DNA from 3 places in the Paenarthrobacter sp. NPDC056912 genome. Region 2 is predicted to be linked to each of the others. Evidence: riboswitches for the same ligand, from Rfam matches in the RefSeq annotation. Region 2 holds a riboswitch; each other region holds the start of a gene.

Region 1 (4,671 bases), on a different contig from region 2:
AGGCCGCGGCCGTTGAGGCGGGACCGGGCAGCCACGAACTGCCGGATCGACTGTCCTTTGTCCTTGGCTTCCTCCCGCCACTGGGCTGCCAGGTCCTTGGCGCTCTTGCCGTGGAACGCGTTGCCGCGGGTGGGGTTGGTGACGTCCACGATCGGATCGATGTCCGGCAAGGGACCATCGGGGTCATACTCGCTAAGGGTTCGCCCCCAGAACTGCTCGAGGTACGCGATGGCAGTCTCCGGACCCACCTGCAGCGAGCGGACCCACTGGTGCTTCTCCTCCGCCTCTGCCGCGGTGGCACCGAGGATGAACTCCTGGCCCGGGAAGATCTTCACGTCGTCCGCGGGGCGGCCGGCCTTGAGCGTGCGGGCAACAATGTCCTCGCGGAACTTCTTGGCGTCCTCCAGTTCAGGGTGCGCCGAGAAGATCACGTCGGCATTCCGGACAGCAAAGTCGCGGCCATCCGGGGAGTCGCCGGCCTGGAACAGAACGGGGTGCTGCTGGCTGGAGCGGGGCAGGCGGCCGGTGATTTCGACGTCGAAGCTCTGGTCGTGGCGCTTCACCGTACTGATGGCGTCCTCGCGGAGCCAGCGGGCATCATTCCGGGACCCGGCGATTGCGCCGTCGGCCCAGGAATCCCAAATCGCCTTTGCTGTCTGGACGAACGCTTCTGCCCGGATGTAGCGGTCCTCGTGCTTGAGGAACCCGCCGCGCCTGAAGTTGGCACCGGTCCAGGCGTTGTCCGTGGTGACGATGTTCCACGCTGCGCGGCCGCCGGAGAGAAGGTCCAGGCTGGCCAGCCGGTGGGCAAGGTCCGCGGGATCGTTATACGTAGTGTTCTGCGTTGCCACCAGGCCGATGTTCGTGGTGATGGATGCGAGCGCGGCGAGGGCGGTCTGGGCGTCGGGACGGCCGACGACGTCGAGGTCGTGGATCTTCCCAAGGTGTTCCCGGAGGCGGAGTCCTTCGCCCAGGAAGAAGGCCGTGAAGAGGCCCCGCTCCGCGGTTTGGGCTACCCGGCGGAAGGACTCAAAGTCCGTTTGCGAGCCGCTCTGCGCGTCCTTCCAAATGGTGGTGTGGTTGACGCCTTGGAAGAAGACGCCGAATTGGATCTGGCCGTTGCCTGCGATGCGGTGATGGTTGGTCATGGTTCTGCTCTCTTGGTAGCTGGCTGATGGCCGTGGGCTCTTGTAGCGGGCGTCGGTCAGGCCGCGGCGAAACGGTTGGCAGGGCGGGTCAGGCCGAAGGTGTCGCGCAACGTTCCTCCCGGGACCGGCGGTACCACCAGCCCGGTGCGGTGCAGCTCCGGCAGGACGTTGTTGGCCAGTTCGGGAAGGTCAATGTCCAGGACGGCAGGCCTGAGGCGGACGCCGTCGGCTGCTGCGAACAGGGTGGTGAGAAGCTCCACCAATCCCTCGGCTGCCCCGACGTAACGCGCGCCGCCTGTCCACTCTTGGTAGGAGTCCAGCTCAGCCAGACGGTCCTCGGCGGTTTGTCCCCGTGAATCGAGGATGACGTCCAGTTCCACCAGGGTCCGTGGTGCTCCGGCGGCGGCCGCGGCTTGGGCCGCTGCCGGAAGGGCGTCCGCTGTGTCCGCGGATACCAGGGCAACGTCGGCCTCGACGGCGGGAATCAGTTCAGCGGGCGCGAACACCACCAGTTGGCCTTGGAGGGGGCGCGGGATGATGGACGGGCCCTTGACGGAGAAGCGTTCGCCCTCGAAGTCCGCGTAGTGCAACTTGTTCCGGTCCAGGTACCGGCCGGTTGAGACGTCACGGATCACGGCGTCGTCTTCCCACGAGTCCCAGAGCAGACGGCCGGCTTGGACAACGTCCGCGGCTTCATAGGCCGCATCGCCTTCCGGCAACGGTGTGCGACCCACTGCCCGGGCTTCCTCTTGGAGGTTCTCCGCGTTGACCAACCACCCCGCCCTGCCCAGGGAGGAGTAGTCAAGGCTGGCCAACTGGGTTGCCACATGAAACGGCTCAGCGAAGAGCGTGCCGGCCTCGGGGACCAGCCCGATGGATCGGGTGATGGGTGCTGCGAAGGCCGCACGCTGGATCGCATCGATCCGGCCCGCGATTCCGGTGCTTCCGGGGTCCACCACGCGGGTGTCCCGGAACGTTGCCACGTGGAAACCCGCGATATCGGCAGCCTGAACAGTTTCACGAATCCGCTGGCCCCCCAATAGTGCCTGCGGCTCGTGCTGTGCCCTGCGCCATGCGGCCGGGTGGGCTCCATCGCCGTCGAGCTCCACGGCAACCACTCGGGAACGGAATTCGGGTTTAGAAGGCATGGTGATCTCTTTCTTTACGCCGCTCAGCGGCCGGGACGACATTCACTTGCCGCAATTGCGGCCAGGTCTGTTTCCGGAGCACCCCGCCATTAATGCCTGAGGGTTGCCGCAGCACGAGCCGGTCCTTGGCGTGCTGACTCTTGACCTATGAGTCGAATGTAGGAGCGGCTCCAAGGAATGTACAAACCGCTGGACTCGGGGCGTCAACGCGGGAAATGGCGCGTCAAGCGGCGGCGAAAATCGTCATCTTCGCCCCGCCAAAGAGCACGTATGACGGTCCGTTTCGCAGAATTTCCTCAGATTTAGCAGGGTTGAGCGGGGTGACGGATCGGCTTTGGCGGCGCGTCGGCCCTCCGTAGTGTCGTGCCATGCCGAAGCCCTCCGTTACCCCCTTGTCCGTCCTCGACCTCAGCCCTGTGTCGGCCGGGCAAACCCCCGGTGACGCATTGCGCAGCACCCTGGCCCTTGCCGCTTCCGCCGAGGCCTCCGGCTACTCCCGCTACTGGCTCGCAGAACACCACCTCAATACCGGTGTTGCTGGTTCAGCCCCGCATATCCTTGCCGGGCTGGTGGCCTCCGCTACCAAGACGATCCGGGTGGGCACGGCCGCCACGCTGCTGGGAAACTATCGCGCGCTCCAGATCGCTGAAAGCATCGGAACACTCGCGGCAGTGTTCCCTGACAGACTGGACCTGGGCTTCGGACGCTCCGGCCCGCCCAAATCACCCGGCGAACCTGCGCCCGGATTCGTGGCCGCGGCAGGCAGCATCCCGGAAGCGGATCCAGCTGTCCGAGTGGTTGACGGCCTGCTGGTTCCGGCGCCGCGTCCGATTTTCGGGGCAGTGCTTCCGCGGAAGTTCCGTTTGCAGGGCGAGCTCCTTGGCCGCTTCCCTGGTGACACTGAAAACTTCGAAGACGACGTTCAGGACATCATCGGCTTCTTCACGGGCGAATACCGCACCAGGCACGGTGAGGAAGTCACGGCAACCCCTGCCCTGGGCCAGTCGCCCCAGTTCTGGATCCACGGCTCCACCGCCGGACCCAGCGCAAGGCTCGCCGGCAAGCTCGGGCTTCCGTTCGGGGCCAACTACCACGTGGCACCGGCCAACGTGCTGGATTCCGTGGCCGAATATCGGGCACACTTCAAGCCCTCCGCAGCATTGGCTGAACCCCACGTGATCGTTTCGGCCGACGTCCTGGTAGCGCCCGACGAGCACCGTGCGCAGCGGCTTTCCCGAGGGTACGCGCAATGGGTCCACGGGATCCGCAGCGGCCACGGAGCCATTCCCTACCCGTCCCCGGAAGATGCCCTTGAGCTCCGGTTGGATGCCGAAGCCGAGGACCTCATCAAAGACCGGCTGGACACAAGGTTCGTCGGAGACCCCCACCAGGTCAGTGAAAAGTTGCGGACATTGCAACGAGCCACGGGGGCCCAGGAGCTCCTTATCACCACCATCGCGTACCACCCCGCCGACCGCGAGACCTCCTACCAGTTGCTCGCCGAGGCCTGGGGTCTCTAGGTTTTTCGATTTCCACCCACCACCTACAAAGGAGCACCATGTCCATCGAAACCGCAGTCCAGGAAGATGCAGTCCAGGAAGACACACAACTGATCACCGCCGAAGAAGCGGCCAAGCTCATCGAAGAAGGCGCCCTGCTGATCGATGTGCGCAGCGAAGGGGGCCGCGCCAGCACCGGCGCAGTCCCGGGCGCGGTGGTCGTGAACCGCGAACATGTGGAGGAAGACTTCAGCCCGGAATCCGCCCACCGTTTGGCCGAGGTCGGGGGCACTGACCAGAAGATCGTGGTGTTCTGCGGTTCAGAGAACGGCTCACGTCCCGTCGCCCAAAAGCTCCACGTCCTGGGCTACGCCAACGCGGTCCACGTGGATGGCGGCTTCCCGGCCCTCCGCGACGCCGGCGTCCCCACTACCGGGCCGACGACCCCGAGCGTCGAAGCGACTCAGGCGTCCACCGATTCGGTGGCTTCCGAGCGCTGAGTCCGGGCCGCCGTCGGGCTCTGCTCAAGCGCGCCCGCCGCTTTTGGTTCCGCTGCCGTCGTCGCGCCTTCCTTTCCGGAAGTCACGACGGCGGCCGTTGCGTTTCGCTGGTGCCGCGCCTCGCGCAGCCAGTCGAGTCCGCCGGCCACCAACGCAACTCCCAGCAGGACGCAGCACATCACGATGCCTTGGTGGAAGGCTTCCTTGGAGGCTTGGCCGGTGGCCGCTCCGTGGGCTTGAAGGAACATTCCTGCCGCCGCGGCTGAGCACAGTGCGGCCGCGAAACGTTGGCTGAGCTGGTAGAAACCTGCTGCCACCCCGGCGGCCCCTGCGGGCGCATGGGCGAGGGTGAGTGTCTGGTTTGGCGCCACCACCA
Region 2 (4,671 bases):
CCGAGCGGAGCTGTGCCGAGAGCTGACCGATCTCCGTCAGGAAGCCGTCGTGGCCGATGGGTGCCTGGATGACATGCACGGGAACATCGCCGGGAAGGGCCTCGGCCAGTTCCCGTGACTGCGCCGGAAAGTAGAGACGGTCGGAGTCCACGGCCGCGACGAAGAACTCCGCACTGGCGCGCGCCAAGGCCTCGCTGAGGCTGCCGCGGCCGCGCGTGACGTCGTGGCTCATGAGTGCCTCGGTGATGGCGATGTAACTGTTGGCATCGAACCGGCGAACCAGCTTGGTGCCTTGGTGGTCGAGGTAGCTCTCCACCTGATAGCGGCCACGCTCCCCCAGTACTGCTGCTGCCAGCGGCTTCTCCTGCGGCTGCGCCTCCCTGCCGAAGCGGAAGTCCAACTCCAGCGCGGAGCGGTAGGTGATGTGGGCGATCCGCCGGGCCAGGGCCAGGCCGTTTTCGGGGGCTGGGCCACCGTAGTAGTCGCCATTGTTGAAGTGGGGATCCTGCCGGATGGCCAGGGTCTGCGACTGCGCGAAGGCAATCTGCTCGGCAGTGCTGTAGGCACCCACCGAAATCACGGCGCACCGCTTGACGCGTTCCGGGAACGTCACGGCCCACTCCAGCGCCCGGGCTCCACCCATGGACCCGCCCAGCACGGCATGCCAGGCATCAATGCCCAGGGCGTCGGCCAGGCGAGCCTCTGCCAAAGTACTGTCCCGGAGCGTGATCAAGGGGAAGCGGGAGCCCCAGGGCCGCCCGTCAGGTGCTTCGGAGGATGGACCGGTGCTGCCATAGCAGCCGCCCAGGATGTTGATGGAGACCACGAAGAACCTGTTGGTGTCGATAGTGGCGCCCGGACCGACGAGCTGTTCCCACCAGCCCTCTTCATCCGTGGCTCCGCGGGCAACGTGCGTGCTTCCGGTGAGTGCATGCTGCACCAAAACTGCGTTGGATGCATCGGCGTTGAGCTGTCCCCAGGTCTCGAAAGACAAGACAACATCCGGAAGGAAGCCTCCGGCCTCAAGTTCCAGCGAACCGATGCTGGCGTACTTGACCGTTCCGTCTTGTTCCTCGGATGTGGATAGGGCTGTAGCAGTAATGGTCATTCCTTTGACACCTAACCTCGCGCTTGCCCGTCGCCTTGCGTGCGACAGGCCAGGTCCTCACCCGGGGCACCCCACCGCGGAAGGAGGGTTGCCGGCCAGCAAGCCGGGGCTGTCACTGGCACTCATGACCTAATACGTAGAGTCTAGGAAAAACACTGCTGTTCTGGCGAAGAATGTGACAGCAGTGTGACGGTTTGGGGCTGGTTCGTTCATGAGCAAGCACTTTGGAGCGCCGCCCGGCGAATAATCTACGGTCCGGGCGGCACACCAGCCAAAGGTGTCAGGCGGTCATTCCGGCCAGCGCTCAGGCGCCCTTGGCGGCCCTGAATCCAGCTTCGAGGTCGGCGAGGATGTCGTCCACGTGCTCGATGCCCACGGACAGGCGCACCAGGCCGGGGTTGACGCCGGCGGCCACCTGTTGCTCCACCGTCAGCTGGCTGTGGGTTGTCGACGCCGGGTGGATGACCAGGGAGCGGACGTCGCCGATGTTGGCAACGTGGGAGTGGAGCTCCAGGGCGTCCACGAACCGCTTGCCGGCCTCCACGCCGCCCTTGATGTTGAATGCCACCACGGCGCCCGTACCGTTGGGACCATACTTGCGTCCACGGTCGTACCAAGGGCTGGAGGGCAAACCGGCATAGGCGACCGATTCGACGTCGTTATGGCCTTCCAGCCATTCGGCCACCTTGGTGGCGTTCGCTACGTGACGTTCGATGCGCAGGCTCAGGGTCTCCAGGCCCTGGGCGATAAGGAAGGCGTTGAACGGGGACACGGCCGAGCCGAGGTCGCGAAGCAACTGGACACGCGCCTTCAAGATGTACGAGAGGTTGGCCCCGAGCGCGCCATCCTTGCCGAGGTCACGGGCGTAGACCAGCCCGTTGTAGCTGGGGTCCGGGGTGTTGAAGCCGGGGAAACGTTCCGGATCCTTGCCGAAATCGAAGTTGCCGGAGTCCACAATCACACCGGCGATGGCCGAGCCGTGGCCGCCGAGATACTTGGTGGCGGAGTGGACCACGATGTCTGCGCCCCACTCGATGGGACGGATCAGGTAGGGAGTGGACAGCGTATTGTCCACAATGAGGGGAACTCCGGCCTCGTGTGCCACGCCGGCGATGCCCTCGATGTCCAGAACGTCCTGGCGCGGGTTGGAGACGACCTCGCCGAAGAACAGCTTGGTGTTGGGCTGCACCGCGTCACGCCACTGGTCCAGGTTGTCCGGATCCTCCACGAACGTGACGGAAATGCCGAACTTCTTCAAGGTGTGCGCCAGCAGGTTGTAGGTACCGCCGTAGAGGCTGGGGCTGGCCACCAGGTGGTCTCCGGCCTCGGCAATGTTGAGGATGGCGAAGGTTTCAGCGGCCTGTCCCGAGCTGAGCAGGAGCGCAGCCAAACCGCCCTCAAGGCCGGCAATCCGCTGCTCCACGGCGTCCTGCGTCGGGTTGCCGATGCGGGTGTAGATCGGCGCCAACTCAGCCAGGGCAAATCGGTTGGCAGCACTTTCGGCACTGGGGAAAACGAAGGACGTGGTTTGGTAGATCGGCAGCGAACGCGCTCCCGTGGCGGCATCAGGCTCCTGGCCTGCATGGATCTGGCGGGTTTCGAAAGACCATCCCTGGGACATGGCGTTCTCCTTATCGTGGCGCATGGGTTCGACGTTGATCTGCTTGGTGTGAGCTGGGGCCAGTCTAGGAAGTGTCCGCGGTCCGGGACAGCTTTGTGACGCGCGCAGAATTTTTCTGTCTTTCCGCGTCCCGCCATGACGCCTCCCGCCACCCGCGCTCAACATCCCACCTTAGTTAGGCTTCCCTTAGCTGAGACCCCGATCACAAAGTGCCAAGATGAAGCCATGCGCATGGATCACGTCTCTTACGCTTGTGAACGAGATGGCCTTTTGGCCACAACCGAACGAATTTCCGCGGCTCTGGGAGTGGACGCAGTCCGGGGCGGAGTGCACCCGCGCTTTGGTACCCGGAACATGATCATTCCCCTGGCGGATAACAAATACCTGGAAGTCGTGGAGGTCCTGGACCACCCGGCGTCCGACAAAGCCCCCTTTGGCCAAGCAGTCCGAGCACGTTCTGCCGCCGGAGGCGGTTGGATGGGATGGTGCGTCGCCGTTGACGACCTCGCCCCATTCGAGGAACGCCTCGGACGCGCTGCCGTCCCCGGTAACCGCAAGTTCCCGGACGGCCGCGAACTGGTGTGGCAGCAGATCGGCATCCTCGGCTTGATCGCCGATCCCCAGGTGCCGTACCTGCTCAAGTGGGAGGGCGACCCCTCACTGCACCCGTCCAAGGTCTACGAAAGTGACGTCAAGATGTCCAGCCTCACCATTGCGGGCTCGGCAGAACGGGTCACTGAGTGGCTGGGTGAGCCGGTGGAAAAGCCGCTCGAGGACGTCGCGGTTCAGTGGATCGCACCGCGTGGCACCCCGGGCATCATGGCCGTCACTTTCGAAACAGCATCCGGAGCCGTCACCATCTGATCGCTCCATCCCAACGGGCTCGTCCCGCCCCGGTCAACCATGTCCGGGTAAAACTTCGGCCGCCATCAGCGGGTGCCAATGACGTCACCCACCGATGGCGGCCGGATATCTTTAACGCGCCGGTGACCCAACTGACCACCAATGCCTATGCGGGTCAGCCGAGGCCGATCGATTTGCCGAACAGGCTGAATCCCACGAAAGCCACAATGTCCAAGGTCGCGTGGGCTATCACCAGCGGCATCACCCGTTTGGTCTTGGTGTAGATCCAGGCAAAGATCAGGCCCATCACGACGTTGCCGATGAATGGCCCGAAGCCTTGGTACAAGTGATAGCTGCCCCGCAACAACGCGCTGACAACGATGGCAACGGGCGTACTCCAACCGAACTTCCCGAAACGGTCCAGCAGGTACCCCACCACGATCACTTCTTCCACGATCGCGTGGCGCACGGCGGAGAGAACCAGCACCGGCACAGTCCACCAGTACGCATCCAAACCGCTGGGCACGATCTCCGTGGTGATCCCCAGAGCCCGGCCCGCAGCGTAGAGGCCCAGGGACGGTATCCCTATGGCAGCTGCGAGTCCAAGCCCCTGCAGCACGTCCTTGCCCGGCCGCGCGAAGTTGAAACCGAGCCGGGCAAAAGCCGAGGTGCTGCCTTCCGCCTGTGAACGGCCGGGCATGGAAAGGAAATAGAACACCAACGCCACGGGCACCAACGCGAAGAAGATGTCCAGCAGCTGGTACGTGAGGTCGAAGTACTCGCGGGTGCTCTGGGACCTGTTCAGCGTTGACGTCGCCTCAGACAGCGGGGCACGGGTCATCTTGTCCAACAACTGCACCACGGAGTACACGGCCGATTGGCCCAGCGACAGACCGAGCACAATGAGGACTTCGGCACGGAGCCGGCGATGGGAAGCAAGGAACATGTACCTATCTTGCCCGCTGTAGCTGCCACTTTCCCGGGAACCGGCCGCCTTGCCGCGCCTTGGAGAACGGCCACCCTATGCTTGGTGGGATGGGCGCCCCAGCGAGAATTTTCATGATCCGGCACGGACAGTCAGCCGCCAACGCCGATACCA
Region 3 (4,671 bases), on a different contig from region 2:
TTTCCGGCATGTGGCTCGTTGTAGCCATCGGCTCCGGCGTGCTCCTTTTGAGCCTGCTCTTCGCCGGCACCATCCAGCGCCTGAAAATCTACACGGTCTCCCAAATGCTGAGCCTTCGCTACGGCAGCAAGGCCACGCAGACGTCCGGAATCGTGATGCTGGCTTACACCCTCATGCTCTGCGCCACCTCCACGGGTGCGTACGCAACCATCTTCGTGGTCCTTTTCGGCTGGGAACGCTGGCTGGCCATCGCGGTGGGCGGTGCGATCGTACTGGTGTACTCCACCATCGGCGGCATGTGGTCCATCACCCTGGCGGACCAGGTCCAGTTCATCATCAAGACCGTAGGCATCTTCTTCCTGATGCTCCCGTTCGTCATGAACGCCGCCGGCGGACTCGACGGCATCCGTGAGCGCGTGGACGCCAGCTTCTTCCAGATCGACGGCATCGGCATCCAGACGATCATCACGTACTTCGTGGTCTATACGCTCGGCCTGCTGATCGGCCAGGACATCTGGCAGCGCGTGTTCACCGCCAAGACCCCCACGGTTGCCCGCTGGGGTGGAGCCACCGCCGGTGTCTACTGCATCCTCTACGGCATCGCCGGCGCCCTGATCGGTTTGGCTGCCCGCGTGGCGCTTCCCGATATCGACGTCGCCAACCTCGGCAAGGACGTGGTGTATGCCGAGGTAGCAACCCACATCCTGCCGATCGGCATCGGCGGCCTGGTCATGGCCGCTGCTGTCGCAGCCATGATGTCCACCGCTTCCGGCGCCCTGATCGCCGCTGCGACGGTGGCCCGTGCGGACGTTGTTCCGTTCGTTGCCAGCTGGTTCGGCAAGACCATCAACACCGATGACACAGAAAACCCGGAGCACGACGTCCGGGCAAACCGTTACTGGGTACTTGGCCTTGGCATCGTCGCGGTCCTGATCTCCATGGCCGCGCAGGACGTGGTGGTTGCCCTCACCATCGCCTACGACATCCTGGTAGGCGGCCTCCTGGTTGCCATTCTGGGTGGCCTGGTGTGGAAGCGCGGAACCGGCATCGCTGCGGCGTGGTCCATGGCGATTGGTTCCGTGCTGACCCTGGCGCTGCTGGTCATGTTCGCCACCGGAATCATTCCGAGCGCAGACGGCGTCTACGCCAACGAACCGATCTACTTCGGCCTGGCAGCCTCGTTCCTGGCCTACGTGGTGATTTCCCTCCTCACACCGCCCACCGACCCCGCGGTCCGCGCCGCGTGGGACAAGCGCGTGGCAGGGGCCGTCTCTGACGAGCTCCCGATTCAGGAACACCCCGTCAGCAGCCACAAGGCCAACTAACAGGAACCTTCGGCAGCAAACAGGATACTGAGCAAAGTTCGACGGCGGTGCCGCCCCTTTCCGGGGCAGCGCCGCCGTTGTTCTGTGCCCGACAAATGCGAGTTGCGGGGCCTGCTTTGCGCGTTCAAACGGCCCGAAACCACGCAAAGCGGGCCCCACAACAAGAAACACGTGCGGTAAAGTGATTCCAGCTTCAAGAGATGTGGCGCCAAGCTCCGACTGGCCACGCACCAACCCCATGTTCACGGGTGGTTCGGATGAGGAAGCGGCCCGTCCCGGACCAGAGACAACCGAGCGGGCAAGAGCACTCCCCCAAGGAGCATTCCCTTGCCGTACCAAGGTGATACCACCCCTGCCTCAAGCATCCCCCTCCCGCCTGCCACTCACGCGGTGGCGGTGATTCCCGCCGTCGACCTTGTCCTTGGAACGGTGACCATCACCACGCACGGCGGGTCAGCCCGGTTCCAGCATCCCGAACCGCGCATGATCGAGCGGGCGCTGGCCCGGGCCGTGCGTTCAACGCGCTGGTGTGAAGCGTCCGGAACCCTGACAGTGACTGTCGCCGCCCCCGGCCAAAGGGCAGGAAGCGAACGGCACTTCCAACTCCGCAACGGGGCCGAGGGCTAGCTGCCCTCGTCCTCCCCGCGGAACTCTTCGGTGTCATCGAGCGGGACCACGCGTTCGTCGTCCTCGGGGGCGTCTACTTCCTCCACCCAGGCCTCGTCCACTTCCTGGTCTTCGCTGTAGTCATAGGCCGGGTCCGACTCAATGGTTGCCCGGAGCGGGTGATTGGCGTGTGATTCGGTGGTGTTCATGCTGCAACCTCCGTCTCGTGGGCCGAGCGGCCCAATAACCGGTTGCGGGGAGAGGGCCCCGCCCCTGTTCTTCCATCTGAGCACCGCGCCCGCAAGGGGTCAAGAAGGGCCGGAAATTACGGTGCACCGAACATTCCAACTAAGGAATACCAGCCGAAAATCCCCGCCAATTAGCGGTACAGTGGGGGCTGCAATGGGGCCGCAACTACCCCACCCAGCACAGGAGAAAAAGTGCAGAAGCACCAGGAATCCCCCGATTCGTCGAGCCCCGCTCCGGATCCCACCCCTCAAGACCCCTCTGCGGAAACAACGCCGCCCACGGCTTCGGACATCCGGCGCTGGCGCCAATATTTGGCTGACGAGCGCGCCGAGGCCGCCGTCTACCGCGAACTCGCCCAGCGCCGCGACGGCGAAGAGCGCCAGATCCTTTTGGCCCTGGCCGAAGCCGAAGGACGCCACGAGGCACATTGGCTCAAGCTCCTGGGAGAGCACGCGGGAATGCCCAAGGCCGCGTCCATCCGCAGCCAGCTCCTGGGCTTCTTCGCCCGCCACTTCGGATCAGTATTCGTTTTGGCCCTGGCCCAACGGGCGGAAGGCCGTTCCCCTTACGGCACGGATCCAGCAGCCACACCGGCCATGGCTGCCGACGAGCAAATCCACGAAGAAGTAGTCCGTGGCCTGGCTACCCGGGGTCGCAACAGGTTATCCGGTACCTTCCGTGCAGCGGTCTTCGGCGCCAACGATGGCCTGGTCAGCAACCTTTCGCTGGTCATGGGCATGGCCGCAACCGGAGTCCCCAGTCCAGTGGTGCTCATGAGTGGCGTGGCCGGGCTCCTGGCCGGCGCATTGTCCATGGGCGCCGGCGAATACGTCTCCGTCCGGTCACAACGGGAACTGCTCAACGCCACGCTGCCCACGCAGGCCACACTCACGGCCGCGCCGTCGTTGGACATCGAACACAACGAACTGCTCTTGGTCTACCTGGCCCGCGGCATGACGCGCGAAGCCGCCGAGCACCGCGTCGCCGAACGCATGGGGCTGTTCAGCTGCGACTGCGATCCCAGCCTCTCCCTCCAACCGGAGAAGCCGCCCACGGACGAGCACGAATCCGTAGGCTCGGCGTGGGGAGCAGCCATGTCCAGCTTCTGCTTCTTCGCCTCGGGCGCCATCGTGCCCATCCTTCCGTTCCTCTTCGGCATGACCGGTGTCGCGGCCCTGGCTGTTGCCGGCGTGCTGGTGGGCATCGCGCTCCTGGCGACCGGCGCCGTCGTGGGTTTGCTGTCCGGAACCTCACCGCTGAGCCGCGGGCTCCGGCAGCTGGCCATCGGCCTCGGTGCGGCCGCCGCCACGTACGGGCTCGGCCTCCTGTTCGGGGCTGTGATCGTCTGAGTTTGGACGGCCCTGTCAGCAGCCCGTAATCTTGGTTCGTCCTCCGCGCCGCCCCGCGTGACCAGGGCGTGAGGAATGGAGAGCCGTGGACCCGGACCAGGAAGCAACACGTGCGCCCAGGCACCGACGCTCGGGAACCACTGCGCGCCTGCTTCGTGGCCTCCTCCTTGCCGGTGTCGCCGCCGCAATAGCGGTTGTGGTCAGCGGGTTCCTGCACGGCGATCCCCGCATCACCGCGCTGTTCCCCGGCGTCAACGTCCCGGGAGCACCGCAAGGCGGGCAGCACAGGCCAACGCCCGCGGGAGCCTTGAACGCACCGCCTCCGGGGCTCGAGGAAGCGGACGCACCGCTGGCCTCGCCACCGGCTCCCACCACCACCAACGATTCGTACAAGTTCCTGGCCACCAACGACGACGGCACTCCAGTGGGTTACTCCCCTTGCCGGCCGCTGCACTACGTCGTGAACAACGCCACCGCACCCGAGGGCAGTGACGCCCTCCTGGCCACCGCCATCGCAAACGTTTCGCGAGCTTCGGGCATCCAGTTCATCAACGACGGAACCACGGACGAGCTGCCCGTCGACCGACGCGAACCCTACCAGCCGGCCAAGTACGGCGAGCGCTGGGCTCCGCTGCTGATCTCGTGGACCACGCCCGAGGCCGCACCGGCCCTTGCCGAGAAGGTCATCGGGACCGGCGGGAGCACCATGTACTCCCTCAACAAGGGGCCCAAGAGCTACATCACCGGGAGCCTTGAGCTCGACACTCCGCAGATCTCGGAACTCCTGGCTGACGAGGGCGGTGCCGACTACGTCCTGGCCGTCATGCAGCACGAGTTGGGACATGTCATGGGCCTGGACCACGTGGACGATCCCATCCAGCTCATGTACCCGGAAATCGGCGCTCCGGACGGACTGGCGGCAGGTGACCTGAACGGCCTGTACCTGCTGGCTTCAGCGCCCTGCCGCAAGGACATCTGACCCCACCTTGGCCAGGGTGCCAACCCGCCATGGACTCCCGGCGTTGCTCGGACTTATGCTGACGCATACGGCAGACGGCGGACCCCCACCGCCTGGTGCCTCTTTACGTCAGGGGGTTCCATGGAACCTTATGGGTCGTCCCAGTGGCCAGACCCCCATCCCC

What was found. Region 2 has a riboswitch for S-adenosylmethionine ahead of ACFRJ9_RS05845 (homoserine O-acetyltransferase). Riboswitches for the same ligand answer to the same signal wherever they lie in the genome.
Region 1: another riboswitch for S-adenosylmethionine. It lies ahead of ACFRJ9_RS02345 (LLM class flavin-dependent oxidoreductase); the one in region 2 lies ahead of ACFRJ9_RS05845 (homoserine O-acetyltransferase).
Region 3: another riboswitch for S-adenosylmethionine. It lies ahead of ACFRJ9_RS19505 (hypothetical protein); the one in region 2 lies ahead of ACFRJ9_RS05845 (homoserine O-acetyltransferase).

The regions. Positions count from the first base shown of each region.
Region 1 is NZ_JBHUCD010000002.1:77,207-81,877, forward strand. Features, by position in the region: gene ACFRJ9_RS02340 (NtaA/DmoA family FMN-dependent monooxygenase) at 1-1,148, opposite strand, end outside; gene ACFRJ9_RS02345 (LLM class flavin-dependent oxidoreductase) at 1,205-2,296, opposite strand; SAM riboswitch class IV at 2,334-2,442, opposite strand; gene ACFRJ9_RS02350 (LLM class flavin-dependent oxidoreductase) at 2,665-3,816, shown strand; gene ACFRJ9_RS02355 (rhodanese-like domain-containing protein) at 3,855-4,295, shown strand; gene ACFRJ9_RS02360 (MFS transporter) at 4,259-4,671, opposite strand, start outside.
Region 2 is NZ_JBHUCD010000004.1:92,934-97,604, reverse strand. Features, by position in the region: gene ACFRJ9_RS05845 (homoserine O-acetyltransferase) at 1-1,108, opposite strand, end outside; SAM riboswitch class IV at 1,123-1,238, opposite strand; gene ACFRJ9_RS05840 (bifunctional o-acetylhomoserine/o-acetylserine sulfhydrylase) at 1,413-2,753, opposite strand; gene ACFRJ9_RS05835 (VOC family protein) at 2,955-3,593, shown strand; gene ACFRJ9_RS05830 (CPBP family intramembrane glutamic endopeptidase) at 3,748-4,518, opposite strand; gene ACFRJ9_RS05825 (histidine phosphatase family protein) at 4,608-4,671, shown strand, end outside.
Region 3 is NZ_JBHUCD010000020.1:81,134-85,804, reverse strand. Features, by position in the region: gene ACFRJ9_RS19510 (sodium:solute symporter) at 1-1,325, shown strand, start outside; SAM riboswitch class IV at 1,517-1,636, shown strand; gene ACFRJ9_RS19505 (hypothetical protein) at 1,653-1,952, shown strand; gene ACFRJ9_RS19500 (hypothetical protein) at 1,949-2,140, opposite strand; gene ACFRJ9_RS19495 (VIT1/CCC1 transporter family protein) at 2,372-3,529, shown strand; gene ACFRJ9_RS19490 (matrixin family metalloprotease) at 3,615-4,508, shown strand.